Regions from separate parts of the Thiomonas sp. FB-Cd genome, predicted to be linked through region 2. Evidence: predicted binding sites of a transcription regulator. Region 2 holds the regulator's gene; the other holds the start of a gene.
What was found. The regulator LexA, encoded in region 2, represses DNA repair genes until DNA is damaged. The targets are predictions, from matches to a motif close to ACTGTATNNNNATACAGT.
Positions count from the first base shown of each region.

Region 1: imuA (translesion DNA synthesis-associated protein ImuA) is a predicted target of LexA. The motif match lies at 9,758-9,775, and genes of this name have one in related genera.

Region 1 is NZ_JPOE01000005.1:182,221-196,841, forward strand. Features, by position in the region: gene CD04_RS0114465 (dioxygenase) at 1-761, shown strand, start outside; gene ypfH (esterase) at 813-1,499, shown strand; gene wrbA (NAD(P)H:quinone oxidoreductase) at 1,584-2,186, shown strand; gene CD04_RS0114480 (DoxX family protein) at 2,267-2,677, shown strand; gene CD04_RS0114485 (hypothetical protein) at 2,792-3,346, shown strand; gene CD04_RS0114490 (HlyD family secretion protein) at 3,731-4,804, shown strand; gene rbbA (ribosome-associated ATPase/putative transporter RbbA) at 4,801-7,584, shown strand; gene CD04_RS0114500 (ABC transporter permease) at 7,587-8,711, shown strand; gene CD04_RS24830 (hypothetical protein) at 8,976-9,146, opposite strand; gene imuA (translesion DNA synthesis-associated protein ImuA) at 9,819-10,592, shown strand; gene CD04_RS0114515 (DNA polymerase Y family protein) at 10,534-11,856, shown strand; gene CD04_RS0114520 (error-prone DNA polymerase) at 11,867-14,621, shown strand, end outside.
Region 2 is NZ_JPOE01000002.1:780,039-794,659, reverse strand. Features, by position in the region: gene CD04_RS0103890 (SCO family protein) at 1-491, shown strand, start outside; gene CD04_RS0103885 (cytochrome c oxidase assembly protein) at 522-1,397, opposite strand; gene rraA (ribonuclease E activity regulator RraA) at 1,943-2,476, shown strand; gene lexA (transcriptional repressor LexA) at 2,492-3,157, opposite strand; gene CD04_RS0103870 (asparaginase) at 3,218-4,210, shown strand; gene CD04_RS0103865 (DUF4124 domain-containing protein) at 4,207-4,746, opposite strand; gene guaB (IMP dehydrogenase) at 4,914-6,389, shown strand; gene guaA (glutamine-hydrolyzing GMP synthase) at 6,453-8,045, shown strand; gene CD04_RS0103845 (DsbA family protein) at 8,059-8,727, opposite strand; gene CD04_RS0103840 (TetR/AcrR family transcriptional regulator) at 8,831-9,448, shown strand; gene CD04_RS0103835 (glutathione binding-like protein) at 9,445-10,152, shown strand; gene CD04_RS0103830 (glutathione S-transferase family protein) at 10,149-10,853, shown strand; gene tnpA (IS200/IS605 family transposase) at 10,978-11,418, opposite strand; gene CD04_RS0103820 (IS200/IS605 family accessory protein TnpB-related protein) at 11,466-12,899, shown strand; gene CD04_RS0103815 (IS630 family transposase) at 13,030-14,067, opposite strand; gene CD04_RS0103810 (RNA-guided endonuclease TnpB family protein) at 14,168-14,621, opposite strand, start outside.

The sequences.
Region 1 (14,621 bases), on a different contig from region 2:
TGTCCCATGGCTCGCCAATGCTCCCGTTGGAGCCGGGCACAGCTGCGCCCATGCTGCAAGCGCTTGGAACGCAATTAGCGAGACCCGCCGCCATCCTTTCGTTCTCGCCGCACTGGATGGCACGCATCACGGCCGTTGGCTCAAGCCTGAGGCCTCCCACGATCCATGATTTCGGCGGCTTCGACCCTGCCTTGAACGAGCTGCGCTATCCGGCTCCTGGCAGTCCTGATCTTGCACAGCGCGTCACGTCCATGCTCGAGGCCGCAGGCTGGCGATCTGCACTTGACCCAGACCGAGGGTTGGAGCATGGCACATGGGTTCCACTGCGGCTGTTGTTCCCGCAAGCTGATATACCGGTCGTCCCCTTGGCCATGCCATGGCCCCTTGATGCAGCCCGTGCATATCACCTCGGCCAGGCCGTGGCTCCACTTGCTGACGAAGGGGTCCTGTTGCTGGGTACCGGTAGCCTGACCCACAACCTTCACGAATTTCATCCGCGCGCGGCAACCAGCGACCAGCCCGAGCCCTATGTTCTGGAATTTGTCGACTGGATGCGCCAAGCCATTGATCGTGGTGACACTGCAGCCCTGCTTGACTACCGTCGCCTCGCACCGCACGCTACGCGTGCACACCCCACCGATGAGCACCTCCTCCCCCTCTTCTGGTGCCTTGGCGCTGCCGGCCCCGAGCGCAAGGCTCATCACCACGCCGGCGGCGTGCATTACGGCATGCTGAGTATGGATGCGTGGACGTTTGCCTGATCTCGCTCGCATTGCCATTGCACCCTCTTCACGCGCGTCAGGATTTCCCACATGTCAAACTCCATCACTGTTGCACGTCCTGAAAGCCAGGCCGAACAACTTTTCCTCCTGTTCCACGGCGTTGGCTCGAACGCGCAGGACCTCGTGCCAATGGGGCACCGGTTGTCAACCGCCTTCCCCAGAGCCTTCATCGTGAGCGTGCAGGCACCCTACCTCTCTGACTTCGGCAGTGGATTTCAGTGGTTCTCCGTTCGCGACGTCACCGAAGATAACCGGGTGCAGCGCGTTCGCGAGGCCATGCCAGCCTTTGTGCAAACCGTACAGGCGTGGCGAAAGGAGGCACACGTGGACGTCGCGCGAACCGTCCTCATTGGTTTTTCACAAGGCGCCATCATGGCGCTCGAATCAACACGCAACGCCAGCCCTCTCTCAGGGCGCGTAGCAGCCATTGCTGGTCGCTTCGCCCAACTCCCGACGGAATCTGCCCCTGGCACAGTTGTCCATTTTTTCCACGGCAAGCGCGACTTGGTGATGCCTTACACGCGGACTCTTGAGGCCGCCGAACACATCGCCGCACTCGGCGGCGACGTCACGGCGGACATCCTGCCGCTAGCCGGTCACGAAGCCAACGCCGAAATCATCACACTGCTGATCGAACGCCTCCAGAACCCGGCTCCGATGCGCCGACTTGGCGACGCTGGCGGCGCTAGCCCAAGCGCGGCACCAAAAAAACTGTGATTAGCCCGATGCCGATGCGCTTGAAGGTGCCCCCTTGCACGGCCCGTTCACGTTTGATCCACCCATTCCTAAGGAGGTTTTTGCATGACTAAGGTTCTTGTTCTTTATTACAGCACTTGGGGACATGTCGAGCGTATGGCGCAGGAGGTGGCCGAGGGTGCAAGATCGGTGCCAGGCGTCGAAGTGACGATCAAGCGCGTGCCTGACACCATGCCCGCAGAGACAGCGGCAGCCATCCATGCAAAAACGGATCAGGCGGCGCCAATTGCCAAACCCGAGGAATTGGCTGATTATGACGCCATCATCTTTGGTACGCCCACCCGGTTTGGCAATATGTGCGGACAGATGCGCAATTTTCTCGACCAGACAGGCAGCCTGTGGCAGCAGGGCAAACTTGTCGGCAAAGTTGGCAGCGTGTTTGTGAGTACGGCAACCCAACATGGCGGCCAGGAAACCACGATTACGTCATTTCATACCACCTTGTTCCATCACGGCATGGTTGTGATTGGTGTGCCTTATGCCTGCACACACCTCACGAATATGTATGAAATCACGGGCGGAACGCCATATGGAGCGTCCACTCTAAGCAAAGGTGATGGAAGCCGGATGCCGAGCGCGAATGAACTGGCCGTCGCCAAGTACCAAGGTCAGCACGTTGCAACAATTGCGAAAAAGCTCTTCGCTTGAAGCACCGCCCTGTCTAGCGGCAATTAGCCACTTCAATCGCGCCCAATGCTCTTGCCACTCAAGTCCCACCGGAGACCTTCATGATTAAAACATCAACCGCCCCGTATGCTGCGCTGCTTCTGCGCGTGAGCCTTGGCATCATGTTCCTGGCGCACGTCGCCCTCAAAGTGTTTGTCTTTACCGTGCCAGGATTTGTCGGATTCTTCGGCTCGCTCGGGCTGCCTCCAATTCTGGCTTACCTCGTGATTGCACTCGAATTCTTTGGCGGTGTTGCACTCATCCTTGGCATTTATGCGCCCTGGGTCGCCCTACCCCTGGCTGCCGAAATGCTTGGCACGATTGTCCTTGTGCATGGGGCCAACGGCTGGCTGTTCACCAACAAGGGCGGCGGCTGGGAGTACCCTGCTTTCTGGACCGTCGGCCTTGTTGCGCTGTATCTTCTGGGCGACGGAGCCATGGCGCTCAAGCCTGCGCAGAAGGTCCGCTCCTGACCGGGCGGCAGCAATCGCAAGGCGCCTTTTCGCGATCACGCGTGCACCAACGCTCGCGCACGGTGCACTGTACACCGTGATTTGCGCGGCGCGCGTCCCCAAGGAGCCCCACTGATGCGCAGCCATGCCCAGTCTCACAGTGCCGAGCGTGCGCCCGATGAAATCCATTATCGGTACTCAGTGTTGCGCGCTGACTTTGCCAGCGGCCAGACAATCGCTGTGCTTCATATCGGCGCGAACCGCACGGTGATTGCCGTCGGACAGGGTAGCCAGCCGCAAGCGACATGGTCGCTGGAGATCGGCTCGAGAAAAATCGCCAACGCATATTTCAAGCGCGAGCTGCCAGCGCCAGAAGAAATCGAAGCCGCCATCGTTGAAATTGAAGACGAAATCAGCCTGGCGAGGCCGCTCTTCGCTTTGGCACCAACTGTCTTGACGAACGACGCCGCCGTGCGCGACATAGCCGTTGCCGCTGGTGTCGGCGTCGGGGCAAGCATCACGCTCACACTCGACGCTGTCGAGCGCACGTTCGAGCGCCTGGTTGCCACCGCCCTTCGTCAGCTTGGGCACGATTTGCCGCAAGGCACCCAGTTCGCTGCAACCCTGACGATTCTGCGTGAACTCATGCACCATCTGAAGATTCCATCCATCACGGTGCGGGCGCAATGATCACGCAAGGTGTTGAGCCCTATTTGCGAGCACCCGCCTGAGTTCAATCGCCTGCCAGTCGGCGTGGCCGTGCTGGATCCAGATGTGCGCAGCCGTGCTTGCCTCGCCTTTGAAGCAATTGGCGTAACAAAGCGGTCAGCGGCAGGAAGCTACCGGCGCGAATCGCCGGTAGCATCACGCGCCGCATGAGCACCGCGGAGCTTCCCCATACTTGCCCTACGGGCACCCGCCATTCACTTGAATGCAGGGACGCATCGACCGACCCTGCTTTTCGGCCAAGCCGCCTACGTGGTCTCGCGTGGCATACAGCCACTCCCATTAGGCTCTACAGTATCTTGCAAGACCTCGAATAAATGCGCCCAGCCTGACACACGCGATACCGATATGGCCTCTTCCAAGCGTCGCATTGCACTGATCTCCATCTTGATCGTGTTTGGTTTGGCAGCAGCGGCTTACGGCTGGTACTTCCTGGGAAGACCCAAGCCGATGGATGCGCTGGCCAAAGGCAACGGGAGACTCGAGGCCATTGAGATTGATGTGGCAACACGACAGCCAGGGCGTCTTTCACAACTCCGGGTCACCGAAGGCATGATGGTGCGCGCCGGCGAGGTCCTGGCCCGCATGGATACTGCGCCGCTTGACGCCCAGCGCGCCGAGGCCCAGGCCCAGATTGAGCGCGCAAAGAACGCCATAACGACGGCAAAGGCCCAATTGGCTCTGCGTGATAACGAACTTGCTGTGGCCCGCGCTGGCGTCGTGCAGCGCGAAAGTGACCTCGTCGCCGCCCAGCAGCGATTGGCGCGATCTCAGGCACTGGTTCGCATGGGAGGAGTAGCCGAGCAGCAGCTCGACGACGATCGCGCGCGCGTCGGCAGTTTCCGCGGCGCCGTAAGCGCCGCTCAAGCCCAGGTTGCAGCCGCCCGCTCGGGCATCGAAGCTGCGCGTTCCCAGCTCGTTGAGACCGGCTCCATCGCACGCGCTGCAGAAGCGTCCATGCAGCGCATTCAAGTCGAAATCGACGACTGCACGATCAAGTCCCCGATCAATGGCCAAGTCCAGTACATCATCTCCCACCCTGGGGAAGTCCTTCCCGGTGGGGGCAAAATTCTGAGCCTCCTCGATATCGGCAACCTTTACATGTCCTTCTTCCTTCCCGAGCAAGATGCCGGACGTGTGGCCCTTGGGGACGAGGTGCGCATCGTTCTCGATGCGCAGCCGCAGCAAGTCGTCCCTGCGTCGATCTCATATGTATCGAGTGTTGCGCAGTTCACTCCCAAGACTGTTGAAACACAAAGCGAGCGGCAGAAGCTGATGTTTCGAGTGAAGGCGCATATCGACCCCCGCTGGGCGGACAAGCGCTTGGCGCAGTTGAAAAGCGGCATGCCTGGAATCGCCTATGTACGGCTGGACCGAACGGTGTCTTGGCCGGATGACATCCAAAGTTCAATGGCACGGTGAAACCGACCTCGCTCTCCAGCACAGCTCCCACCTCGCACGCCCATCCGGTCGCGAGCCTGACCGGTGTCGGTTTGCGATACGGTACAGCCCTTGCTCTTGACAACGTTGACCTGAGCATTCCAGCAGGATGCATCGTGGGTCTGATCGGGCCCGACGGCGTTGGCAAATCGAGTCTTCTCGCACTGATTGCTGGAACCCGTGTCATCCAGCGCGGCCATGTCGAGGTGCTTGGCTGCGATATGGCGAATGCGCATCAGCGCACTGGCGTCAGCGAGCGCATCGCATACATGCCGCAAGGGCTAGGCCGGAACCTGTATCCAACCTTGTCGGTATTTGAGAACCTTGACTTTTTTGGCCGGCTCCGTGGATACGGCAAAGCCGAGCGTGAACAACGCATGCACGAACTCCTCGCAGCCACCGGCCTTGCACCGTTCGCCGACCGCGCCGTGGGCAAGCTATCGGGAGGCATGAAGCAAAAGCTCGGTTTGTGCTGTGCGCTTTTGCACGACCCCGATCTCCTCATCCTCGACGAGCCCACAACCGGCGTCGATCCACTCTCACGCGCGCAATTCTGGGCCTTGATCGAACGCGTTCGCGTTTCCCGTCCAGCAATGAGCGTGCTGGTGGCGACCGCGTATATGGATGAGGCGGCACGCTTCGAATGGCTTGTCGCGATGGACGCCGGGCGGCCCATCGCCACGGGGACCCCCGCCAGTTTGCGCACCCAGGCAGCCGCGCAGACGCTGGAGGAAGCATTCATCAACTTGCTGCCGGAGCCAAAGCGCCGCCAACATCACACTGTCGTGCTGCCACCGAGGCAACAATTAGCCACGGTTGAGTACGCGATCGAAGCGACCGATCTCACGCGCACCTTTGGTGATTTCGTCGCCGTCGACCAAGTCAATTTCCGCATTGAACGCGGAGAAATCTTCGGCTTTATCGGCTCCAATGGATGCGGCAAGTCGACGACAATGAAAATGCTCACCGGATTGTTGCCTGCCAGCAGCGGGAATGTCCGTGTATTTGGCAAGGAGCCCGACCCAAAGGACCTGCAAGGCCGGGCGCGCGTGGGCTACATGACCCAGGCGTTTTCCCTGTACACGGAACTGACGGTTCGCCAGAATCTCGAACTCCACGCAAAACTCTTTCGCGTGCCCGCCGCGATTCGCCCCGACAGAATCGCCGAAATAACATCGCGATTCGGCCTTGAATCCGATCTGGACAAACATCCGACAGAGCTTCCACTGGGCATACGCCAGCGCCTGTCGCTGGCCGTGGCCGTTATCCACAAGCCTGATCTGCTGATCCTGGACGAGCCCACCTCAGGGGTCGATCCCATTGCGCGCGATGTCTTCTGGCAGCACATGATCGACCTGGCTCGAACTGATGGCGTGACGATTTTTGTATCAACACACCTGATGAACGAGGCATCACGCTGCGATCGGGTGGCGCTCATGCATGCAGGGCGCGTTCTCGCCACCGGCGCCCCGCAAGCGCTCATTGCGCAGCGTGCTGTACCGTCGCTCGAACAAGCATTTGTTGCCTGGATCACCGAGGTCGAAGCAGCCGCAGAACGTCCGCCACCCGCTCCTACGCCGGTCTTCCCCTTGGGCCAGGCGTCAACGATACGCATGCGCCCTCGCTCGGCCTTTCGGCGCGCCGGCATACGCCTGTTGAGTTATAGCAGGCGCGAAGCGCTCGAGCTGCTACGCGATCCGCTGCGCGCAACCATGGCTCTGGCCGGGAGCGTGATCCTGCTTTTCATCATGGGGTATGGAATAAGCCTTGACGTCGAAAACCTGCGATATGCCGTCCTTGATCGCGACCAGACCGCCCTGAGCCACGAATACACACACAACCTGGCCGGCTCACGCTACTTCATCGAACATGCGCCGATCACGGATTATGGCCAGCTCGACCAACGCATGCGAAGCGGCGAACTGAGTCTTGCGATTGAAATTCCGCCAAACTTCGCCCGCGACATCCAGCGCGGTCAGCATGCGGAGATTGGCGCCTGGATCGACGCGGCCATGCCCACGCGCGCAGAGACGATTGATGGCTATATCCAAGCCTTGCACGCCGCATGGCTCGTCGAGTATGCCAAACGCGCACTCGGTCTGGCGCTTCCCAGTGGCGCAGCCGGAATTGAAACGCGATTTCGTTACAACCCCGACGTCAAAAGCCTCGTTGCAATGGTCCCCGCAGTGATTCCCCTGCTGCTTCTGATGATCCCTGCGATGCTCACGTCGCTGAGCGTCGTGCGGGAAAAAGAACTGGGGTCCATCATCAATTTCTATGTCACCCCAGTCAGCCGACTTGAATTTCTTCTCGGCAAGCAGCTTCCTTACATCGCACTGGCGATGTTCAACTTCCTGCTGCTATGGGCATTTGCGGTGGCGGTGTTCGGCGTGCCGTTCACGGGCAGCTTTGCCGCACTGTCAACCGCTGCGCTTCTGTATGTCACCACGGCGACCGCCATAGGTCTGCTGATGTCGACTTTCCTCAGGACGCAGATGGCCGCCATTTTGGGCACTGCCATCGGAACGATGCTGCCAGCGGCACAGTTTTCTGGAATGCTCAACCCGATATCCTCGCTGGAAGGTCCGGCAGCATGGGTTGGGCAGATCTATCCGACCACGCATTTTCTGACCATCAGCCGCGGCACATTCTCAAAGGCTCTCGGCTTCGCAGACATGGGCCCTGCGTTCACCCCGCTTGCCTTGGCCATACCGGTGCTCATTGCATTGAGCGTGGCGCTGCTCAGGAAACAGGAGCGGTAACGATGGCCTCCGCAGCCAATGTCTTCCACCTTGCAGTCAAGGAGCTTCGCAGCCTCTGGCATGACACCGCCATGCTGATGCTGATGGTTTTTGCCTTCACCGCGTCGATCTACACGGCGGCCAGCAGCATCCCCGAGACGCTGCACAGGGCACCGCTGGCGATCGTCGATGAAGATCATTCAGCATTGTCGGCACGCATTCATGCAGCGTTTGCGCCACCCTACTTCCTGCCACCGCCGTTGATCAGCCAGGCTGAAGTGGATCCCGCGCTCGACGCCGGCCGCTACACGTTCGTCCTCGACATTCCGCCAAACTTCCAGCGTGACGTGGTCGGCGGCCGCCAGCCAGTGCTGCAACTCAATGTCGATGCGACGCGCATGTCGCAGGCGTTCACCGGCAGCGGTTATGTCCAGGCGATCGTCAACGGCGAAATCGCCGAGTTCCTGCTGAGCCATCGAACCCAGCAGACGTTACCTGTCGAGCTGGCAATACGCAACCGCTTCAACCCAGCGCTCTCGCAGTCGTGGTTCGGCGCAATCGCCGAACTGATCAACAACATCACGATGCTCGGGATCGTACTGACCGGCGCTGCACTGATCCGTGAACGCGAGCACGGCACTATCGAACACCTGCTGGCGATGCCTGTGACGCCATTCGAGATCATGGCAGCGAAGGTGCTGTCAATGGGCCTTGTCGTGTTGCTCGCCTCGACTCTGTCGCTGATCATCGTCGTGCATGGGCTCTTGGCGGTTCCACTATTGGGTTCGCCTTGGCTGTTTGTCGGCGGTGCCGCGTTACAGATGTTCGCTGTGACTTCGATCGGCATCTTCATCGGAACAGTCGCGCGCTCCATGCCGCAGATGGGTCTTCTTCTCATCCTCGTGCTGTTGCCGCTGGAAATGCTCTCCGGGGGCATGACTCCGCAGGAGAGCATGCCTAAACTGATTCGCACCGTGATGTTGGCTGCACCGACAACGCATTTCGTCAATCTCTCGCAAGCGATCCTCTTCCGCGGAGCCGGATTAGACGTCGTCTGGCCATCCCTTCTCGCCATCGCAACGATTGGCACGATCTTCTTTCTGATCGCGTTGGCACTGCTGCGCTGGACGATTGGGAGAATGACTTGAGCGCAGCGCAGGCACTGTGTTCCCACGCTCAAAGGCAGAGACCTGGTTGCCAATGACGATACAGCCCTTTCTTGCCCCTTAAGAAAGCGATACCCTGCTTTTGCACGTGAGCGCGCATCGGCCGCGGGGTATTGGTGGTCTCAGGGTATCGGCTTGGCGGGCGGCGAAGCATTCCCGTGCTGAGATTCCGACGCGGACTGTGCCGGTGTGGCCACCTGACTTGGCCTCGCGGCCATGGATGTTGCATCCGGAGGCAGAGGAAGATCATGCGCCATGGTTGGCGATGGCTGCGACGAGGCAAAACCCGAGGATGAAATGCTTGGTGCTGCAGATGCAGCCCAAGGGGCCGAAGCACCCATTAAAAGCGCGACTTGGGCCGATCGCAGCAGCCTCCAGGAAATCTTCCACAAAGCCCTTGTCGGTCGCGGCGACCATCTTGCGGGGTATCGAAGGATCTCGCCGCGATGCGGATAACTCCCGACGGCTGCACACCCCGCTGAAATGCACCGCCACCAACGTTCTGGCACCATTTCTTTTCCCTCGATGTTGCGTCTTCCCATGTTCAATCCGCACGGATCGCTCGAGACAAATATTGCACCTTTGAACATTCTTCCTAGACTCGGCGCGCGCTTCTACTGATGCGGAACGCCACGGGAGTCCTATGGCGCTCAGGGCAGCGCAGCACGCCTTGCGATCCGCTTCAGTGGCTTCCTGCCTTCATTGGGGCAAGCTGCGATGCAGAGCATCCAGCACTTACAACCTCTGCACAAACTTCACGTTCCGCCCGACAGCAAATCTTTCGACGCGAACATGATAGGGCGGCTGCGCTGCCCGCGCTATCCGTCCCCAGCCCGGAATCGGGTTTCGGGAAGCTAACGGATGACCGGTCCCGCCACCAAACGCCAAAAGTGCTGCCGTGCAAATCAGCGAGGCTTCGGCCGCCGCCTGGCGGGTGAGCCTGCCGACAACGGACAGGTCTTGGCCGATCCAGAGACGAAAAAGACAGGGAAGTCGCTCAGCCGACGATAAGGTGAGATTTAAAAAATACTGTTTTTTTGTCCAGTTTTTGTGTAGGCTTACGCCCTCGACCGGCTTTCCATATGCCCCATGTCAGCCATTACACGTCACCTCACGCAACCCTTGCCATCAGCCGTTGCTGCCGCCATCTGGCGGGGTAGCGATGTCGGCCAACCCTTCGGTCAGGTCATCAAAAGCGGGTGGCTCACGCTCGACCGCGAATTGCCCGGCGGTGGCTGGCCCTGTGGAAGTCTGAGCGAGTTGTTAAGCCCCCAAGCCACTGTGCTCGAATGGCGTCTTCTCGGAACCGCACTGAGTCAAGTGGTCGCCAAAGGCGGATCCATCCTGCTGGTCGGGCCACCCAAGATGCCGTACCTTCCAGGACTGCAGCACATCGGTGTGGAGGCGCGGCACCTGGTATGGGTGCAAGCTGAGACTTCAACCGAGCGGCTGTGGGCTGCCGAGCAGCTGATTCAGGCTGATACTCAAGGGGCGATCCTCATTTGGCTTCCCCAGGCCCGACCCGAGCAGCTGCGACGGCTACAGAGCCATGCCCAAGGAGGTCGCGCCCTCCTTTTTGCCATCCGTCCTGAGATTGCACGGCATGAAGCATCTCCGGCTTCGCTGCGGGTTCTGGCACGGTGCGGGCCGGACTGGGCGTTGCACGTTCAGATCCTCAAGCGACGGGGTCCAGCGCATGCTGGCGAACTGTCTCTGCTCTCGATTCCCGGGGGGCTGCGTTCCGTGCTCACTTCACGGGCTCGCAAACCCTCAAACTTGTTGCCATCACATTCTGGAGCCGCCCATGCTGTGGGCCGCGTTGCTATCGCCCTGCCTTCCCGACGTCTCGTTGCCGCAGCGTGAGGACAGGCTGCGCGAGGTGGCGACCTGGGCGCTGCAATTCGCCCCGCGGGTCGCAATCGTCGAGGAAGCCGTCTTCCTCGAGGTGCAGGCCAGCCTGCGATTGTTCGGCGGCTGGCCAGCTCTACGCAATGTGGTGGAAGAGCAAGCGTCTGCGTTCGGTGTGCAATCGATTGCCTGGGCGCCAACCGGACTGGGTGCTTTGGCACTGGCCAAGGCTGGTATTCAGCATGATGATGGCGAGCACCTGGAGCTGGCCGCGCAACTGAATGCCCTGCCGCTGGAGACCTTGAGTGCGGTACACGCCCATGCCCAGACTTTGTCGCAGCTCGGCTGCCGCAACCTGGGTGATGTGCGAAATCTCCCGCGCGGCGGATTGAGCCGCCGGTTTGGCCAAACCTTGCTCTGTGCCCTCGACCAGGCTTATGGCCTGCGTCCAGAGCATTACTCTTGGTTCGAACTGCCCGAGTCTTTCTCCGCGCGGATAGAACTGATGGCGCGAGTCGAAACCGCACCTGCATTGCTGTTCGCTGCCCGGCGGCTACTTCTGCAACTTGGCGGTTGGCTTGTAGCGCGGCAGTGCGGAGTGACAACCTTCACCTTGCGCTGGACGTTCGATCTCCTGCGTCCCCGCGACGCAGGCACTGGAGGTGAACTGGTTATCCGTACCGCATCGCCGATGCGCGACGTCGATCATCTCACCCGACTGCTAGGCGAGAACCTTGCCAGGCTTCGACTGGCAGCCCCTGTGGAACGCCTTGAACTGCTGGCCAATGAAGTGCAACCATACTCGCCTCCCAATTACACGCTTGTGCCTGATACCCAGCACGACCGGCAGTCGCTCACCCTGACCCTCGAACGTATCGCCTCCCGGCTGGGCGAGAGCCGGGTCCTGCGCCCAGTACTGGCTGAGGATGCCCGCCCGGAGTGGGCACAACGCTGGCAGCCGGCATCTCTCCCTCTTGCCCGCCCGTGCGCGACCACCGATGGCATGCCACACCCCACCTTCTTGCTTCCCAAACCACTGCAACTGTCCATGCGCAATGACCGTCCGGTCTACCAGGGTGAGTTGCAGCTCCTTCTCGGTCCCCATCGCATTGAAGGCGGGTGGTGGCACCGAGTAGAAGAAGGCGGACAGACCACGACCCGACACGTGACTCGCGACTACTGGGTCGCCTTGAGCGTCCATGCAGGGGTCGTGTGGGTTTTCCAAACCCGGCAAGCAATGGATGAGCCGGCCTGGTTTCTGCATGGCCTGTTTGCCTGAAGGACGACCGATGAGCAATCTGCCTGCCTATGCCGAGCTTCATTGCCGATCGAACTTCAGCTTCCTGCAAGGGGCCAGCCATCCGGAGGAGCTCGTCGCACGAGCCAAGGCACTGGGTTATGCAGCACTTGCCCTTACCGATGATTGCTCGTTGGCCGGGATTGTCAGGGCCCATGTCGCCGCCAAGGCAAAAGGATTAGCCTTGCTGGTGGGAAGTCAATTCCGGGTGGAGGGTAACGTCCCTTTCACCCTGGTGGTGCTGGCCTGCAACCGCCGAGGCTATGGCAACCTCTGCTCCTTCATAACCCGCCTGCGACGCTCGGCTCCCAAGGGCAGTTACCAACTGCGGATGGATGCGATACGGGACGACGATCTGGCCGACTGCGTGGTCTTGGCCTGCCCATCGCACAGGACCGAGGATCCCGGCTTGCTGAAACTGGCACAGTGGGTAGTGAGCCGATTCACCGGACGCTGTTGGTTGGGGGTGGAGCTGCACAAACAGCTCGACGATGAACGGTGGCTGGAGCGCTTGCGTGATCTCTCAGAAGCCACCTCGCTTCCGCTGGTGGCTTGCGGCGATGTGCACATGCATGTGCGCTCGCGCAAGCCCTTGCATGATGTCTTGACCGCCATCCGCCTGGGTCAACCTGTTGACGCATGCGGCCATGCCCTGCAACCTAACGCGGAGCGCCATCTGCGAAGGCGTCTGCTGTTGGCGTTGATCTATTCCCCAGACTTGCTGGCCGAGACACTTAAGGTAGTGCAGCGTTGCAGCTTCTCCCTGGATGAGTTGCGTTACGACTATCCGGACGAGGTGGTTCCAACAGGGGAAATGCCCGATGCGTATTTGCGGCGGCGTGTATACGAAGGCGCTGGAAACCGCTGGCCTGATGGGATGGCCACCTCCATCCAGACTCTCATCGAGCACGAACTGGCGTTGATTGCCGAGTTGCGTTATGCGCACTATTTTCTGACGGTCGATGACATCGTGGCCTTTGCCAGGTCGCGCGGCATTCTCTGTCAGGGGCGAGGCTCGGCCGCCAACAGCGTGGTGTGCTATTGCCTTGGAATCACCGAGGTTGACCCTGCGCGCATGCAGGTACTGTTTGAACGATTTATCAGCCGCGAGCGCAACGAGCCCCCGGACATCGATATCGACTTCGAGCACGAGCGGCGTGAAGAAGTCATTCAGTATCTCTACACGAAGTACGGCCGTGACCGTGCGGCACTTGCGGCTACAGTCATGACCTATCGGCCAAAGAGCGCCATTCGGGACGTCGGCAAGGCCCTCGGCTTTGCCCTGGACACGGTCGACCGCCTTGCGCGCAATGTGCAGTGGTGGGATGGGCGGGAGATTGCCTGTGAGCGACTGATCGAGATTGGCCTCTCGCCAGATGACCTCGGAGTACGGCAGTGGATGGCACTGGTGCGGCAACTGCAAGGGTTCCCTCGACACCTGTCGCAGCACACAGGCGGCTTCGTGCTTACCCACGGACCGCTATCTCGCATGGTACCGATCGAGAACGCTGCAATGCCCGAGCGCACAGTCATCGAATGGGACAAGGACGACCTGGATGCCATGGGGATGATGAAGGTGGATGTCCTGGCACTGGGCATGCTTACGGCCATCCGCAAGGCCCTGGACCTCATCGGTGAGTGCCAAGGGCGGATGTTTGTCATGCAGGATATCCCGCCGGAAGACCCTGCCACGTACTCCATGCTGAGCCAGGCTGACTCCATTGGAGTGTTCCAGGTCGAAAGCCGCGCCCAGCAAGGTATGCTGCCGCGCCTCAAGCCTCAATGTTTCTACGATTTGGTCATCGAAACGGCCATCGTGCGCCCAGGTCCGATCCAAGGAGGCATGGTGCACCCCTACCTCAACCGCCGTCAGGGCAAGGAACCTGTCACCTACCCTAGCCCGGCTTTGAAGCAGGCGCTGGAGCGCACTCTGGGCGTGCCGGTCTTCCAAGAACAGGTGATGCAAATCAGCATGCTGGCAGCCGGGTTCACGCCGGGCGAGGCCGATGGTCTGCGCCGCGCGATGGCGGCCTGGCGGCGCAAGGGCAACTTGGAGCAATACCGCGACAAGCTCATCGGCGGCATGACATCGCGGGGCTATGACTTGGCGTTTGCCCAAAGCATCTTCGAACAGATCAAGGGTTTCTCCGAGTATGGTTTCCCGGAAAGCCATGCCGCCTCCTTTGCCCTGCTGGTTTACGCCAGTGCTTGGATCAAGCGGCACCACCCGGCAGAATTTCTGGCGGCCTTACTTAACAGCCAACCGCTAGGCTTCTATAGCCCCTCGCAACTGGTCCAAGACGCCAAGCGCCATGGAGTGAGGGTGGAACCCATCGATGTGATGCACAGTTCCTGGGACTGCAGCCTGGAAGGACACAAACAGCCGACGGTGCGGCTGGGGCTGCGGTTGGTCAAGGGCCTAGGGCGAGACACTGCCCTGCGCATTGTGGAAGCGTCCCGCCTTCAGCCCCTCAAGAGTGCAGAGGATCTGGCGCGACGGGCGCACCTGGACGGTACCGAAATGCGCAAACTGGCCGCTGCCGATGCCCTGCGATCGCTCTCAGGGCACCGGCGCCAGCAAATGTGGGAGGCTGCAGCTGTGCAAACAATGCCAGAGCTGCTGCGCGAAATACCGATCGAGGAGGCGCAACTGCAGCTTCCCATGCCGCCGGAGGGCGAAGACATCGTGTTCGACTACGCCGCAACGGGTCTCACCCTGCGCCGGCATCCCCTGGCGTTGCTGCGAC
Region 2 (14,621 bases):
GCAGTGTGCTACCCAACCTGCAGTTTCACCTCACCTCGGATACGGGCCAGAAGGTGACGGCGAAGACCTATCGAGGCAAAGTGGCCATCCTGTATTTCGGCTACACGCATTGCCCCGATGTGTGCCCGCTGACCATGTCGCACCTTGCACAAGCGGTGACGGAACTCGGACCCCAAGGCAAGGACGTGCAGATCCTCTTTGTTTCAGTCGACCCGGCGCGCGACACGTTGCCCATACTGCACGCCTACACGCAAGCATTCAGCCCGCAAGCCGTCGGACTGACCGGCACGATGGACCAGATTCAAGATGTGGCCAAGCGCTATCACGTTGCCTTTAACTATGGCAAGAAAGATCAGTACGGCAACTATGTGGTCGACCATAGCGCCGCGATTTATATTTTCAGCAAGGATGGACGCGGCACATTGATCGGATCCGATCAGTCGCCGGTCAAGTCCATCGTGCATGACGTGCGCCAATTGCTCGCCGATTGACCGGCTCCGCGCCGTGCGTGTCGCCCGCTGTTACCCCACAGCGCGGGAGTGCGCGGCGTGGCGCTGGGCCTGCACCTGACGCCGACTTGGGGGCAGGCGTTCCCGATCGGACAGGCGCATCCAATTGCGCAACGCCACCATCGCGGCCACCACGTTGAGTCCAGAGGCGGGTATCCACAGAATGAGACCGCCGAGATGCTGGTCAGTCAATGGGCTGATGCCCGATAACGCGCGGCCACACAGGCTGTAGATGGGGTACCAGTCGGTGCTGTTCAGCGCCAACACCGCACCAAGGACCATCTGCGGGATCATGGCCAGGATCGGCAGAACAATCCGCAACCCAGGACGCAGATGTGCTGGCGGGGCCGGACGCGGATCAAGCATTAGCCACCAAAACAGCAAACCGTCGAACACCATGCTCCAGTTCATGAACTGGTACAGGGGCGTATTGAGCATGACACCGACGTGAATGACGGGCACGAGCCAGAACACGACGAGCCCCGAAAACATCGCTGCTGCAACCCACGCGTTGAGCATGAAATTTGTCATCCCCCGCATGGGCGCCCACCGCATCAGCGGTACGAGCCAGCGGCTGCGCACGCCTGCCCCAATGCCCGCGCGCCAAGTTGGCACCGGCCAGGCAAACATCACGAGCAAGGGCCCCAAGTCATGCAGCGCCATCTGCTGCAGCATGTGGATGAAGAACTGGTGCTCTGCGTAATAGTCCCATTGCGTTTGCAGCCCCAGGTAGATGAGCGACCAACCCAGCCAGAACCACATCTGCTTCCACCAAGACGTGCGCCGCCGCAGGCTGCCGCGGAGATATAGCAGCGCGCCACCCAGCAAAAACACGGCCATCGGAAAGGACGGATACCAGGGCTGAAACCAGTGCAGCAAAGCGCTCATGGGCGACGACAGGCAAAGATCGGCGAAAGGCCGCCAGCATAAACCGTTCCGCCAGCGGTGATGCTGCGCACTCAGGCATGACGCCGATGAGGTTCGCACGGCAACGGACCACAGTCGCATGACGGCCGTTGCGCGCTGGGCGCCTCTCGCGCTGTTTTGCACCATGCATCAGGCGCTGCGGGTTCCACCAAAAACAAGGGTCAAACTCCCCCAGACCGGAAAAGCCGCGCCATTGATGCACGCCACTGCTGCGACGCCAACCCGGAAGATTCTCGAATGCGGGCCTGATGTTGCCACCGGGTCCCACCGGCCACGCTTGTTGGTCACAATCCCCTGTTGTGCCCTGCAGAAATGTGCCACTTCATTTGACTTAAAACATGATTCCATTTGCATCTTTCGGCTTCAATAGTTGTCATTCACGAAGTTCATTGGTCTACAGGGCGGTGGGGATGACTGTGTGTGCACGAGGCGAGAATGGATTCGCACGCGCCTTCGACGGCGTATCCCCCTTCAGGACCGTTCGGGGCCACAACAAGGGGAACTCCATGTCATCGATGATTTCGTGCTGTGATTTCTGTGATCGGGAAATCGAGGCGATAGCCGCCGGGACGGTTCGCGTGCTGCCCCCGGTGTTCAAGAACTTCGGACGATTGGCGCATTTCCGTGGTCAGGTCAGCACCGTGCAGTGCTGCGAAGACAACACGCAGGTACGAGCGGCGTTGGAAACGGCCGGTATGGCGCGCATTCTTGTGGTGGATGGCGGCAGCTCGCTGCGCCATGCTCTTTTTGGTGGCAATCTGGCGATGCTTGCCGCGCGCAATGGCTGGGCAGGCGTCGTCATCGATGGTTGTGTGCGCGACGTGCCTGAAATTGCCACGGCGCCCATTGGCGCGCGCGCCTTGGCAGCCATACCCATGCCGCCGCGCAAGCTCGGCGGGGGGCAGCGCGACGTCCCTGTACGTATCCAAGGCGTCTGGGTCAGCCCTGGAAATTGGCTCTATGCCGATGCCGACGGCATGCTTGTCAGCGACACGCCGTTGCATCTGCCCAGCACACCCACCGAACCCTCTGGCGTCTGATCGGCGCCTTTACGCCTACAGCGTATTGCGGATAAGCCCGACGGCCAGCCCCTCGATCGCAAACGCTTGGTCGGGGCGCACCACGATCGGCGAGAAGTCGGGGTTTTCCGGTAACAGCTCGACATGGCCGGCCTTGCGCTGCAGACGCTTGACCGTGACCTCATCACCAATTCGGGCCACAACGATTTGTCCATTGCGCACGTCCTGCGTTTGCCTGACCGCCAACAGATCACCGTCGAAAATGCCCGCACCCTGCATACTCATGCCTTTGACCTTGAGAAGGTAATCGGGTCGCGCCTTAAACAGGTGCGCCTCGACCGCGATGCTTTGCTCGATATGCTCCTGCGCCAGGATCGGATGCCCGGCAGCTACGCGCCCGACCAGCGGGAGCATCAATTGCTCCATCCCCGGCAATGCGCGCGCAAGAATCCCAGGCGGCCTGACCGTCGGACGGGCCGCGCTCGTGAGACGGATGCCGCGCGATGCGCCCGGGGTCAGTTCGATCATGCCCTTGCGCGCGAGTGCATGCAGGTGATCTTCGGCTGCATTGGCCGAGCGAAAGCCGAGTTCGGCGGCGATCTCGGCCCGGGTCGGTGGGTAACCTGTACGCTCGATTGCCTTGGCAATCAGAGTCAAGATTTCGCTCTGGCGCGCGGTAAGCTTGCTGTTCGACGTCCGCATGGATGGGGCACTCCTCAAGGACAAGGGCTGTAGGCCAAGCCTACTGTCATCAATAACAGTATGTATTTTTATCCAGATATGAAAAATTTGCAACCCTCTGACACCGCTCGGCTCCCCAAGGTCCTCGTGCTGGGCACAGGCGGCACGATTGCCGGCGTGTCGACCGACCATCCCGCCCAGGGGGCCTACCGCGCGGCAGCGCTCGACATCGGGCAACTTGTCGCCGCAGCGCCTGGCATCGAACGGCTTGCGGCCCTGCAGGCCGAGCAACTCGCGAGCCTCGACAGCAAGGACATGCGAGTGCAAGTCTGGGGCGCGCTTGCCTCGCGCATTGCTGCGTGGCGTGAACAACCCGACGTGGCTGGCTGTGTGATTACCCACGGCAGCGACACCGTGGAGGAGACCGCATATTTCCTGCAATGCGTCTTGCCTGCAGGCAAGCCGGTCGTGCTGACGGCCGCGATGCGACCGGCGACCGCCTTGTCAGCCGACGGGCCGCGTAACCTCTATGACGCGGTGCAAGTTGCGGCCAGCGCCGATGCCGCTGGCCGCGGCGTGCTGTGCGTTGTGCATGGCCGCGTGCATGGGGCCTGCGACATCACCAAGGCGCATCCCACAGCCCTGGACGCCTTCAGCTCCGGCGAACGGGGTCCGCTGGGCTTCGCCGGCTCCCAAGGCGTCCTGTTCACACGAAACGTTCCAGCTCCAAATGTCGCGTGCCTGCTCCCGATCCCCCCGGCACAACCCTGGCCGCGCGTGGAACTGGTGAGCAGTCATGCCGGGGCAGACGGCGCCATGGTCCGGGCATTGCTCGCCGCATCCTCGCGGGGCGAGTTGGTGCCGCCGCTGGCGGGTCTGGTCGTGCAGGGCACCGGCGGCGGAACCGTGCACGAGGATCTTCAGCAGGTCTTGAATGAGGCCGAGGCCACCGGTGTGCGGGTGGCGTACGGCTCGCGCGTCGGCGGGCTTCAGGGTGGCCTCTACGACGGTTTGAACGCCGTGAAAATCCGCATTCGGCTGATGCTGGAGCTGGCTGCGGACCGTGCCAATTAGCGGCAATTGGCAGCAATCATCGCCGCCGCCTGTTGGCGTTGAGCGGCGATTTGCGCATCGTCCAGGAAATCGCGATTGCCCTGGGCATCCACCTGCCGCACGCGCAGACCACTGTCCAGCGCTTGCAGCTGCCGCCGCGCCTGAAGACAGTTGGCGAGCCGCGCCTGCTCGCTGACCTGTTGCTGCAGACGCTGGGCGGCCTCCTTGGCACGCTTGTCCTCCTCGAGCTTGCTTTGCAGCTCACGCGCCGCCTGGCTGTCTTGCCCCTTGAGCTGCCCTGCGGCCTGGGATGCACTGCTGGCCGTGGGACCTGGCGCCGCCTGCGCAGCGGCTGTGGGCCTGGCCAGAATATTGCGCGCCGCAATCGTGGATGGTGGAGGCTGGTCGCTGTACTGCACGACCCCCGAGGGGGAGATCCATTTCCACTGGGCACAGGCGGGTGCAAGAAGCCCGCACGACAAAAGAGTCAACACCCCCAGACCGGCCAATGCATGACGCATCGCGTGCGCGGTAGGGCGGGGAATAGCAACTGGCATCCAAGGCTCCGGTTTTTTCGAAGCTTAAGGCATGAAGGCGGGATTGCATGCGGATAGGAGGGCGAAAAAAAGGCCTTGCGCGGCATCGGTGTCGGCTTGCCGCAACTCATAGTCCCGGTACAAAGTCGCCATGTCTTTTATCATCGCATTTTGCGCCTGGAGGATTTATGCGCCTTCTCGGAAAAGCGTTGACCTTTGACGATGTGTTACTGGTTCCAGCGTATTCTCAAGTTCTACCCAAAGACACCAGTCTTTCCACCCGCGTTACGCGGCGCGTCAGCCTGAATATTCCGCTCATTTCGGCGGCGATGGATACGGTCACCGAATCCCGGTTGGCCATCGCCATGGCCCAGGAAGGCGGCATGGGCATCATCCACAAGAATCTCACGCCGAAGGCGCAGGCCACGGAGGTGGCGCGGGTCAAGCGCTTCGAGTCCGGGGTGCTGAAGGATCCGATCACCATTTCGCCCGGGGTGAAAGTCAGCGACGTGCTCGCCCTTTCGCGCCAGCATGGGATCTCGGGATTCCCCGTCATTGAGCATGGCAAGGTCGTGGGTATCGTGACCAATCGCGACATGCGCTTTGAAACCCGGCTTGATCTGCCCGTGCGTGAGATCATGACTCCGCGCGAGCGCCTCATCACGGTGCGCGAGGGGGCGACGCTCGAAGAAGGCAAGGCGCTGATGCACCAGCACCGCCTGGAGCGGGTCTTGGTCATCAACGACGCATTCGAACTGCGCGGGCTGATGACGGTGAAAGACATCCAGAAGGCGACGGAACGCCCGAATGCTGCGCGTGACCCGCAAGGCAAGCTGCGCGTGGGTGCAGCAGTCGGCGTGGGTGAAGGTACCGAGGAGCGGGTTGAGGCGCTGGTTCGCGCAGGGGTCGACGTCATCGTCGTGGATACTGCGCACGGCCATAGCCAAGGCGTGATCGACCGTGTGCGCTGGGTCAAGGAGCATTACCCCGACGTCGACGTGATCGGCGGCAACATTGCCACGGCCGAGGCAGCGCGCGCATTGGCCGACGCAGGGGCCGACGGCGTGAAGGTGGGCATCGGCCCCGGATCGATTTGCACGACCCGCATTGTTGCTGGAGTGGGCGTGCCGCAGATCACCGCCATTGCCAACGTGGCCCAGGCCCTTGAGGGCACGGGCATCCCGCTGGTGGCCGACGGCGGAGTGCGCTACTCGGGCGACATCGCCAAAGCCATCGCGGCCGGTGCGCATACCGTGATGATGGGCAGCATGTTTGCCGGAACCGAAGAGGCACCGGGCGAGGTCATCTTGTATCAAGGCCGTTCATATAAGACGTACCGCGGCATGGGCTCCATCGGGGCGATGAATGCCGGATCGGCTGATCGCTACTTTCAGGATGGCACCCAGGCTTCGGCAGCAGCCGGCGCCGAGAAGTTCGTGCCCGAGGGCATCGAGGGGCGCGTACCCTACAAGGGCAGCTTGGCGGCCATTTTGTATCAGCTCGTGGGCGGCGTGCGATCTTCCCTTGGGTATTGTGGTTGCGCCAGCATCGAAAACATGCGCAGCCGGGCGCATTTCATGGAGATCACGTCGGCTGGCATGCGCGAAAGCCACGTGCACGACGTGCAGATCACCAAGGAAGCGCCCAATTATCACGTTGATTGATGCTCAGGGCCAGGCGATTGCGCAACGCCTGGCCGCTTTGTGACTGCCATCGAAATTCCCTTCATGCACGACAAGATCCTGATCCTGGACTTCGGTTCCCAGGTCACCCAGCTCATCGCCAGGCGTGTGCGCGAAGCGCACGTCTACAGCGAAATCCACCCCAATGACGTGAGCGACGCTTTCATCCGCGAGCTGGCGCAAAACGGACTCAAGGGCATCATTCTTTCTGGAAGCCACGCCAGTACCTATGAGGACCACCAGTTGCGCGCCCCGCAGGCGGTGTGGGATGTGGGCGTGCCGGTGCTTGGCATCTGCTACGGCATGCAAACCATGGCAGCGCAACTGGGGGGCAAGGTGGAATGGAGTGAACACCGTGAGTTTGGCTACGCCGAGGTGCGCGCACGCGGCCACACACGCTTGTTCGATGGCATCGAAGATTTCCGCACCCCCGAAGGCCACGGCATGCTCAAGGCCTGGATGAGCCACGGCGACAAGGTCACGGAAATGCCGGCGGGCTTCAAGCTCATGGCCAGCACGCCAAGCTGTGCAATCGCTGGCATGGCCGATGAGGCGCGCGGCTATTACGCAGTGCAATTCCATCCCGAAGTGACACACACCACGCAGGGCAGGGCGATCATCGAGCGTTTCGTACGCCAGATCTGCGGCTGCGCGGGCGACTGGATCATGGGCGACTACATCGCCGAAGCGGTGACCCGCATTCGCGAACAGGTTGGAAAGGAGGAAGTCATCCTGGGCCTGTCCGGGGGGGTGGACTCCAGCGTGGCGGCGGCGCTGATCCACCGCGCGATCGGCGATCAACTCACCTGTGTCTTCGTTGACCACGGATTACTCCGGTTGAATGAGGCGCAAATGGTGATGGACATGTTCGCCGGGCGTCTGCACGCGCGTGTGGTGCACGTGGACGCAAGCGCAGAGTTCCTTGGCGCGCTGGCCGGGGTCAGCGATCCGGAGGCCAAGCGCAAGATCATTGGTCGCGAGTTTGTCGAAGTTTTTCAGCGGGAGGCGAAAACGCTCGTCAATGCAAAGTGGCTCGCACAAGGCACCATTTATCCCGACGTGATCGAATCGGGTGGTGCCAAGACCAAGAAAGCCACCACCATCAAGAGTCACCACAATGTGGGCGGCCTACCCGAAACACTCGGCCTCAAGCTTCTTGAACCTTTGCGTGAGCTGTTCAAGGATGAGGTACGTGAACTCGGTGTGGCGCTGGGCTTGCCCACGGAGATGGTTGACCGCCACCCTTTCCCGGGCCCCGGCTTGGGCGTGCGCATTCTGGGCGAGGTCAAGCGTGACTATGCCGACTTGCTGCGGCGCGCCGATGCGATCTTCATCGAGGAGTTGCGCAACACGAAGGATCTTGCAACCGGCAAGAGTTGGTATGAGCTTACGTCCCAGGCGTTTGCCGTGTTCCTTCCGGTCAAGAGCGTGGGCGTCATGGGCGATGGCCGCACCTACGATTACGTTGTCGCATTGCGCGCGGTGCAGACGAGCGACTTCATGACCGCGGACTGGGCCGAACTCCCCTACGCGCTGCTCAAGAAAGTGTCGAGCCGCATCATCAATGAGGTGCGCGGGATCAACCGTGTGACCTACGACATTTCATCAAAACCACCCGCGACGATCGAGTGGGAATAGGCTTTTAAGCGTGTTAAGCGCAGGCCTGCCCCGTTTCAGCGGACGATGGGGCTGTCTGCCCAAGCCAGTGTTCGAGGATGGGCACAATGCGCGCACTGGGCTGAAACCCGTTGGTGACGAGCGCATACTGCTCATCCTCACCGCTGCCCGCGATCAGGGTCGGAAAGCCACGGATGCCAGCTGTCTGCGCGATCGTGAAGTCGGCGCGCGTATCGTTCACCGCGGCCTCACTGGCGAACTCCTCGCGAAAAACGGCGTCATCGATCCCGAGCTCGGCGGCAAGCGCCGCGAGCGTGTCCGTATCGGTCACGTCATGATTTTCCGCATAAAAGGCGCGCTGGATGCGCCGCAGCGCGGCAAGCCCGGTTTGCATGCCACGGCGTCGCAGCACGACGACTGCCCGGCTCGGGGGCTCTGTGTCGTAAACGAACCGTCCTCGGTCGAAGAATGCAAATTCGAACGGCTGACCCGACGCTTCGTGGACGTGCTCCCAATGGTTGCGGACGTCACGTCGCTCCTGCGGAGTCATTGGCTCTTTCGTCCAGGGGCGTAGCCCGCCCAAGACGAGACGGATTGGCAGTCTGGGCCCAAACCGCTCCGAGATCGCCTCAATCACCGGTGAAAACCCCCAACACCAGGAGCACATCGGATCCGCGAAATAAACAAGATGGGGCCCCTTCACGTGCAATCTCCTTTGAACTGATGATCAGCAGCCCACCTGCTGAGCTTGTTTTAGATGGATCGTTCTATTATTATGCAGCATCCATCCATGCCGAGCAAGATCGATGCCTCGAACACGCAAGCTGTCAGACGAAACCGTTCTCGAACGCGCCATCGGTGTGTTCCAGCACAGCGGCTACGCCGGGACATCTCTGCGCGATTTGACGCAGGCGACCGGGCTCAGCACCGCTGCGCTTTATCACCGATTCACGGACAAGGACGGCTTGTTCGTCGAAGCGTTGCGCCGCTACGCGCACGACGGCTTGGCTGAGCGTTTCGTCCGTCTTTCCGCCGCCGACGATCCTCTCGGCGCGATACGTGACTTTCTCAGCGAATTGATCGCCGTGTCGCTGGCCGACCCGCAGCATCGCGGCTGCCTGCTGATCAACACAGCGCTCGATGGGGCGAAGATGTCGAACGCCGCACGCGACCTGGTGCGCGCGCGGCTTGGCGAGGTCGAGGCCTTTTTCGCGGAACGGCTGGAGCGCGCCGTTGCGGCCGGAATGCTTGAACGGGAAACAGACATAGCCGCCGAGGCCACCGCCTTGCTTGGCGTCGTATTCGCGATTCGCGTGTTGGCACGCCTCAACCCCGATCCAAAACGGCTGCAGGCACTGGTGGAGCATGCGATGGCCAGCCTTCCCAAATTGCAGAAAATCAAAAACCAAGGATCCCGCCCATGATTGACCTCCATTATTGGACGACGCCAAACGGACACAAGGTCACGATCTTCCTGGAAGAGGCCGGCCTGCCGTATCGCATCATTCCGGTGAACATCAGCGCGGGCGACCAGTTCAAGACTGAGTTCCTGGCGATTGCCCCAAACAACCGGATCCCGGCCATCGTCGATACGGCCCCTGCAGACTGCGGTGCGCCAATCAGCCTCTTCGAGTCTGGCGCCATCCTGCAATATCTCGCCGAGAAGACTGGCAAGTTCCTGCCGGCCGACATTCGTGGCCGCGCCGAGGTCATGCAGTGGCTGTTCTGGCAAATGGGTGGCCTCGGTCCGATGGCGGGCCAGAATCACCACTTCGCCCAATACGCGCCTGAGAAGCTGGCCTATGCCATCAACCGTTATGTCAACGAGACCAATCGCCTTTATGGCGTCATGAACAAGCGGCTCGCCGATCGCGAGTTCATCGCAGGCGATTACTCGATCGCCGATATGGCGAGCTATCCTTGGATCGTTCCGCATCAGCGCCAGCGGCAGAACCTCGACGATTTCCCCCATTTAAGGCGCTGGTTCGAGACGATCCGGGCACGCCCCGCCGTTGAGCGGGCTTATGCCCTGGCGGAAAAGATCAACACCGTGCCCGTTGTCAGCGAGCAGTCGCGCGCGCTGCTTTTCGGCCAGTCCGCCACAAATTCAACCGGAACGAACCCATGAGCGCCGCCCTACGATTGTTCGATCTCGCCGGTGCTGATGATGGTCTCCGATTCAGCCCGAATTGCTGGCGCACCCGGCTGGCGCTCGCCCACAAGGGCTTGGGCGTGGAAACCATCGCTTGGCGCTTCACGGAGAAAGACGCCATTGCCCAGTCGGGGCAGGGCAAGGTCCCCGTGCTCGTCGATGGCGACAAGTGGCTGCATGAGAGCTGGGATATCGCCGAATATCTCGAGGACAATTATCCGGACGGTCCCTCGTTATTCGGTTGTGCGCAAGGCCGAGCGACGGCGCGCTTTATCAACCAATGGTCAAGCGAGATCCTGCATCCTGCAGTCGCGCGCGTGGTGGTGCCTGACATTCCTGCAGTCCTGCACGAAAAGGATCGGGACTACTTCCGCACAACACGGGAAGCCGCGTTTGGACGCACTTTCGAGGCGCTCGCGGCTGAGCGCGATGAGGCGCTGGCGGCGCTGGACCGTACCCTTGGGGTCATGCGCAGCGTGCTCGCCAAGCAGTCCTTCGTCGCCGGCGCCGCGCCTGCGTACGCCGATCACGCCATCTTCGGCGCCTTCCAATGGGCGCGGGTCATCAGCCCAGTCAAGTTGACGGCGCCGGACGATCCCGTATCCGCCTGGGTTGATCGGATGCTCGATGCCTATGACGGCCTCGCACGCTCGGCAAAACGAGTGGGACGCGCCTAGGCTGCGGCGCTGGATTCTGTCCCGCTCGCGCAAAAGCTTGCAGTCGGCAGGGCACCCGCGAGCGTCCACGCGACCCCAGTTTGAGCAACTCACCGCGCATCCCCCGACTACAGCGCGCAAGCGCTTAGTCGCGGGTCAAGCGGTGAGCCGCCGATGGCGGCTGTTCTTGATCCTGGATGTACGCGAGCAACTGTTCGATGCTCGCGTGTCCGCCCGCGCTGATCACCGCGTAGGCGTTGTTCCAAAAACGAACTTTCCAGAAGAATTTGCGCAGGTGCTGCGCAAATTCCTTGCGGATGTAGCGCGAACTCACGGTTTTCAAATTCCCGACGAATCGCGCAAGATCCATCGAGGGCTGCCCCTCGATCAGTAGATGTACATGATCCGCCTCGCCGCCGAATTCGATCAGCCGGCAGCGCCAGGACGCACTGACGTTGGTGAAGATTTCGCGCAGTCGGTCGAGCATCTCCACGGTCAGGCACCTGTTCCTGTATTTAATTGTGAGGATGATGTGATAGTACAGGCTGTAAGCCGCATGATTGCTTGTCTTGAATCCGTCAGACATGGTCATGTCACTTGAATAGTTAAGTTGATGATCGTACCATCAAGCGCATGGCTCCAGTCATTTTTCGCTCCGAAGGACATGCGCTTGGCGTTTCACCAGCAGTGCGCGAGGATGTCGAGCGCACGGTCGCCGCGTTTCGTCGTGTCGTGCGTGGACTGTGCGGCGTCATGCTGGTGCATTGGGCAGACATCTCGCACGGCAAGGTCAAGTGCGCCAGCATCGAAGACTTGTTCCACAAGACCGCGCAGCGCCCGGAGGTCCAATACCCGGTGCTGGGTCGCATGTTCGGCAAGATGCCGAGTTACCTGCGCCGCGCAGCCATTGAACAAGCCCACGGCGCGGTGTCATCATTCCTGTCGAACTGGAACAACTTCCTCGACGGGCAGATCGGCGGGCGCGACCGCGAAGAAGGCGCCCGGCCCCCGCGGCTCGGGCTGAACAACGTCTACCCGTCGCTGTACGGCGGCAACATGATCCTCTACGGCAAGGACATGCGCACCGTGCAGGTCAAGCTGCTGGGCGCAGACGGTCAGTGGCGGTTCAGCGAACCGCTGCGCGTCAAGGGCCGGTTCGTGCGCGTGCTGCCGAAGGCGGCCAAGCTCGACCAAAGCCCCTCGCTCATCGTGCGCGGCGCCAAGGTCGCGCTGTCCTGCCCGGTCGCGCTGCGCCCGAGAAACTACGTGACCAACAAAGACTTCGTCCACGGCAAGCACCGCATCTGCAGCGTGGACGTCGGCATCAACACCGCGGCGACGGCCGCAATCGTCGACTCCACTGGCACGGTGATCGCCCGCACGTTTCTGACGTGCGGCAGGCACAACGACCAGCGCGACGCTCTTGCATCCGTCATCGCCGCCAAGCAGCGCCAATCCGGCCCCCACGTGCGCGGCCAGAAGCATTGCTCGGCGATTCACCGCCGTATCGAGGGACTGAGCCTCGACGCGGCGCGCACCCTGGCGTCGCGCTTGGCGGCATTCGCCGCCCAGCATGGCGCCAAAGCCTTCGCCGTCGAAGATCTCAAGGGCTGGAAGCCCAAGGGGCCGTCGAAGCAGCAGCGCAAGCGCTTCCATCGCTTCCAGCATCGCGCGCTGATCCAGGCCCTTGCGCTCAAGGCGCAGGAGATGGGTCTGCGCGTGCTGGAGGTCTACGCCCGTGGCACCAGTCGATGGGCGTATGACGGCTCAGGCAAGGTCATTCGTTCGAAGCGAAATGCCCAACTGGCGACCTTCGCCTCGGGCAAGCAGTACAACGCCGATCTCAACGGCGCATTGAACATCGCGGCCCGTGGGCTGGCGATGCTCCTGGGGCTCAAGCCCAAAGAAATGCAAGGCGCGGCAACCGGCAAAAGCTCCGGGGCCGTGGAGAGAATGCCTCTGGTTCTCGCCGACATCTGGGCGCATGCCCGTCTGTTGCGTGGGGCCTCTAACCGCCAAGTTTCATCGGACGGGCATCAAGGACTCGGGCGCTGGCCTGGCCTTTGATGCCCCGACTACAGCGCCTCTAGGCGCTTAGTCGCGGGAGCATTCACCACTCAGGGGGCGCTTTCGCCACTCTCAATGTGTTTCCACGCTTGACTGCTCCCCTCCCTATTGATTCGGCCCTCAAACAGTGTCATGCGGCGTATTTGACAAACGGATCTTGAAAGAAGGTTTTGACACGCTCGGGCTTGTTGGTCAGGGCGGTCATGTGCTCAACGGCGGCGGCCTGCAACTTCGCCTTGGTTCTCACTGGAACCTTGGTTCGGATCACATGCTTGAGGTCCGCGTTCAGGCGCTCCTCCGGATTGAGCTCAGGGCTGTAGCTGGGCAGATAGAACACCTCCATCTGCTCGGCGTGCTGCGCCAGCCACGCCTTCACCGGCTTGCAATGATGCACCCCCAGGTTGTCCAGAATCAGGAAGATCTTCTTGCCCGTGTCTTTGACCAGGGACTCGAAGAACTCGATCAACCGCTCATGGTTGAACGCGCCGTCGATGATCATCCAGCGCGCCTTGCCCTGGTTGGTCACGGAGGCAATCATGGAGAGCTTTTGACGTGTGCCGCCCACCGCCATGGCCACCGGCGTCTGCCCCTTGGGCGCAAAGCTGCGGCCCCGCACATCGGTGTTGACCAGCGCCGTCTCGTCGCCCCAGTGAATCTCTGCGCCCTCGGCCTTGGCGCGCTGCGCAATCTGCGGGTACTGCGTGTCCAGCCATTCCTTGACCGCTGCAGGTGACTGTTCATAGGCCCGCTTGATCGGCTTTTGCGGCGTGAAGCCCCAGCGCGCCAGGTATTTGCCCACTGAGCGCACATGCAGCTTGATGCCGTATTCGCGCTCGATCAACTGCATGACGGCGGCTCGGCTCCATAGTGCGAAGTCCATCTTCAACTGCTCCGGGCGGTGGTCGCAGATGAGGCGCTGTATGGCTTGTTCCTGCTCCATCGACAGGGCGCGATCCTCGCCACTGCGCCGACCGCGTGTGCGCGGCGCCAGACCCGCCAATCCCTGCGATTCAAAGCGCGCGATCGTCTTGCTCACTGCCGTGTAGCTCAACCCGATCTCCTGGGCAATCTGCGTGCGCGTTCGCCCTCGTTTGTGGGCGCGGATGACTTGCCGGCGCCGCTCGTGCTGCTCGGCTGGGCTGAGTTTTCTTGCATCGTCTTTTTCCATGAATCTGAGATGCGGAAAAACTCAATAAGTTCAATCTATTTGTGGGCCGAATCTATAAAGGGAGAAGATTCCCACTTCACAGAGTCCAGCCCATGCCGCTTTACAGCAACAAGGGACTTACAGCCTCTCCATGGGCTGACACCGCAAGTCCTGCGGCCAAGACGTTGCGCGCGGCGTTGATGTCGCGGTCGTGGGTCGTGCCACACTCTGGGCAAGCCCAGGTGCGCACGCACAGCGGCATCGTCGTCTTGGTGTGGCCGCACACGGAGCATCGCTTGCTGGATGGATACCAGCGATCGATGCCGATCAATGTGCGCCCGTACCACTGCGCTTTGTACTCGAGCTGCCTGACAAACTCCGCCCAGCTGGCGTCGCTGATGGATTTCGCCAGGCTGCGGTTGCGCTGCATGTTCGACACGGACAGCGTCTCGACGGCGATCACTTGGTTTTCGCTGATCAGTCGGGTCGAGAGCTTGTGCAGGAAGTCCCTGCGCGCGTCCGTGATGTGCGCATGCAGCGCAGCAACTTTCAACTTCAACTTCGCCCGGTTCTTC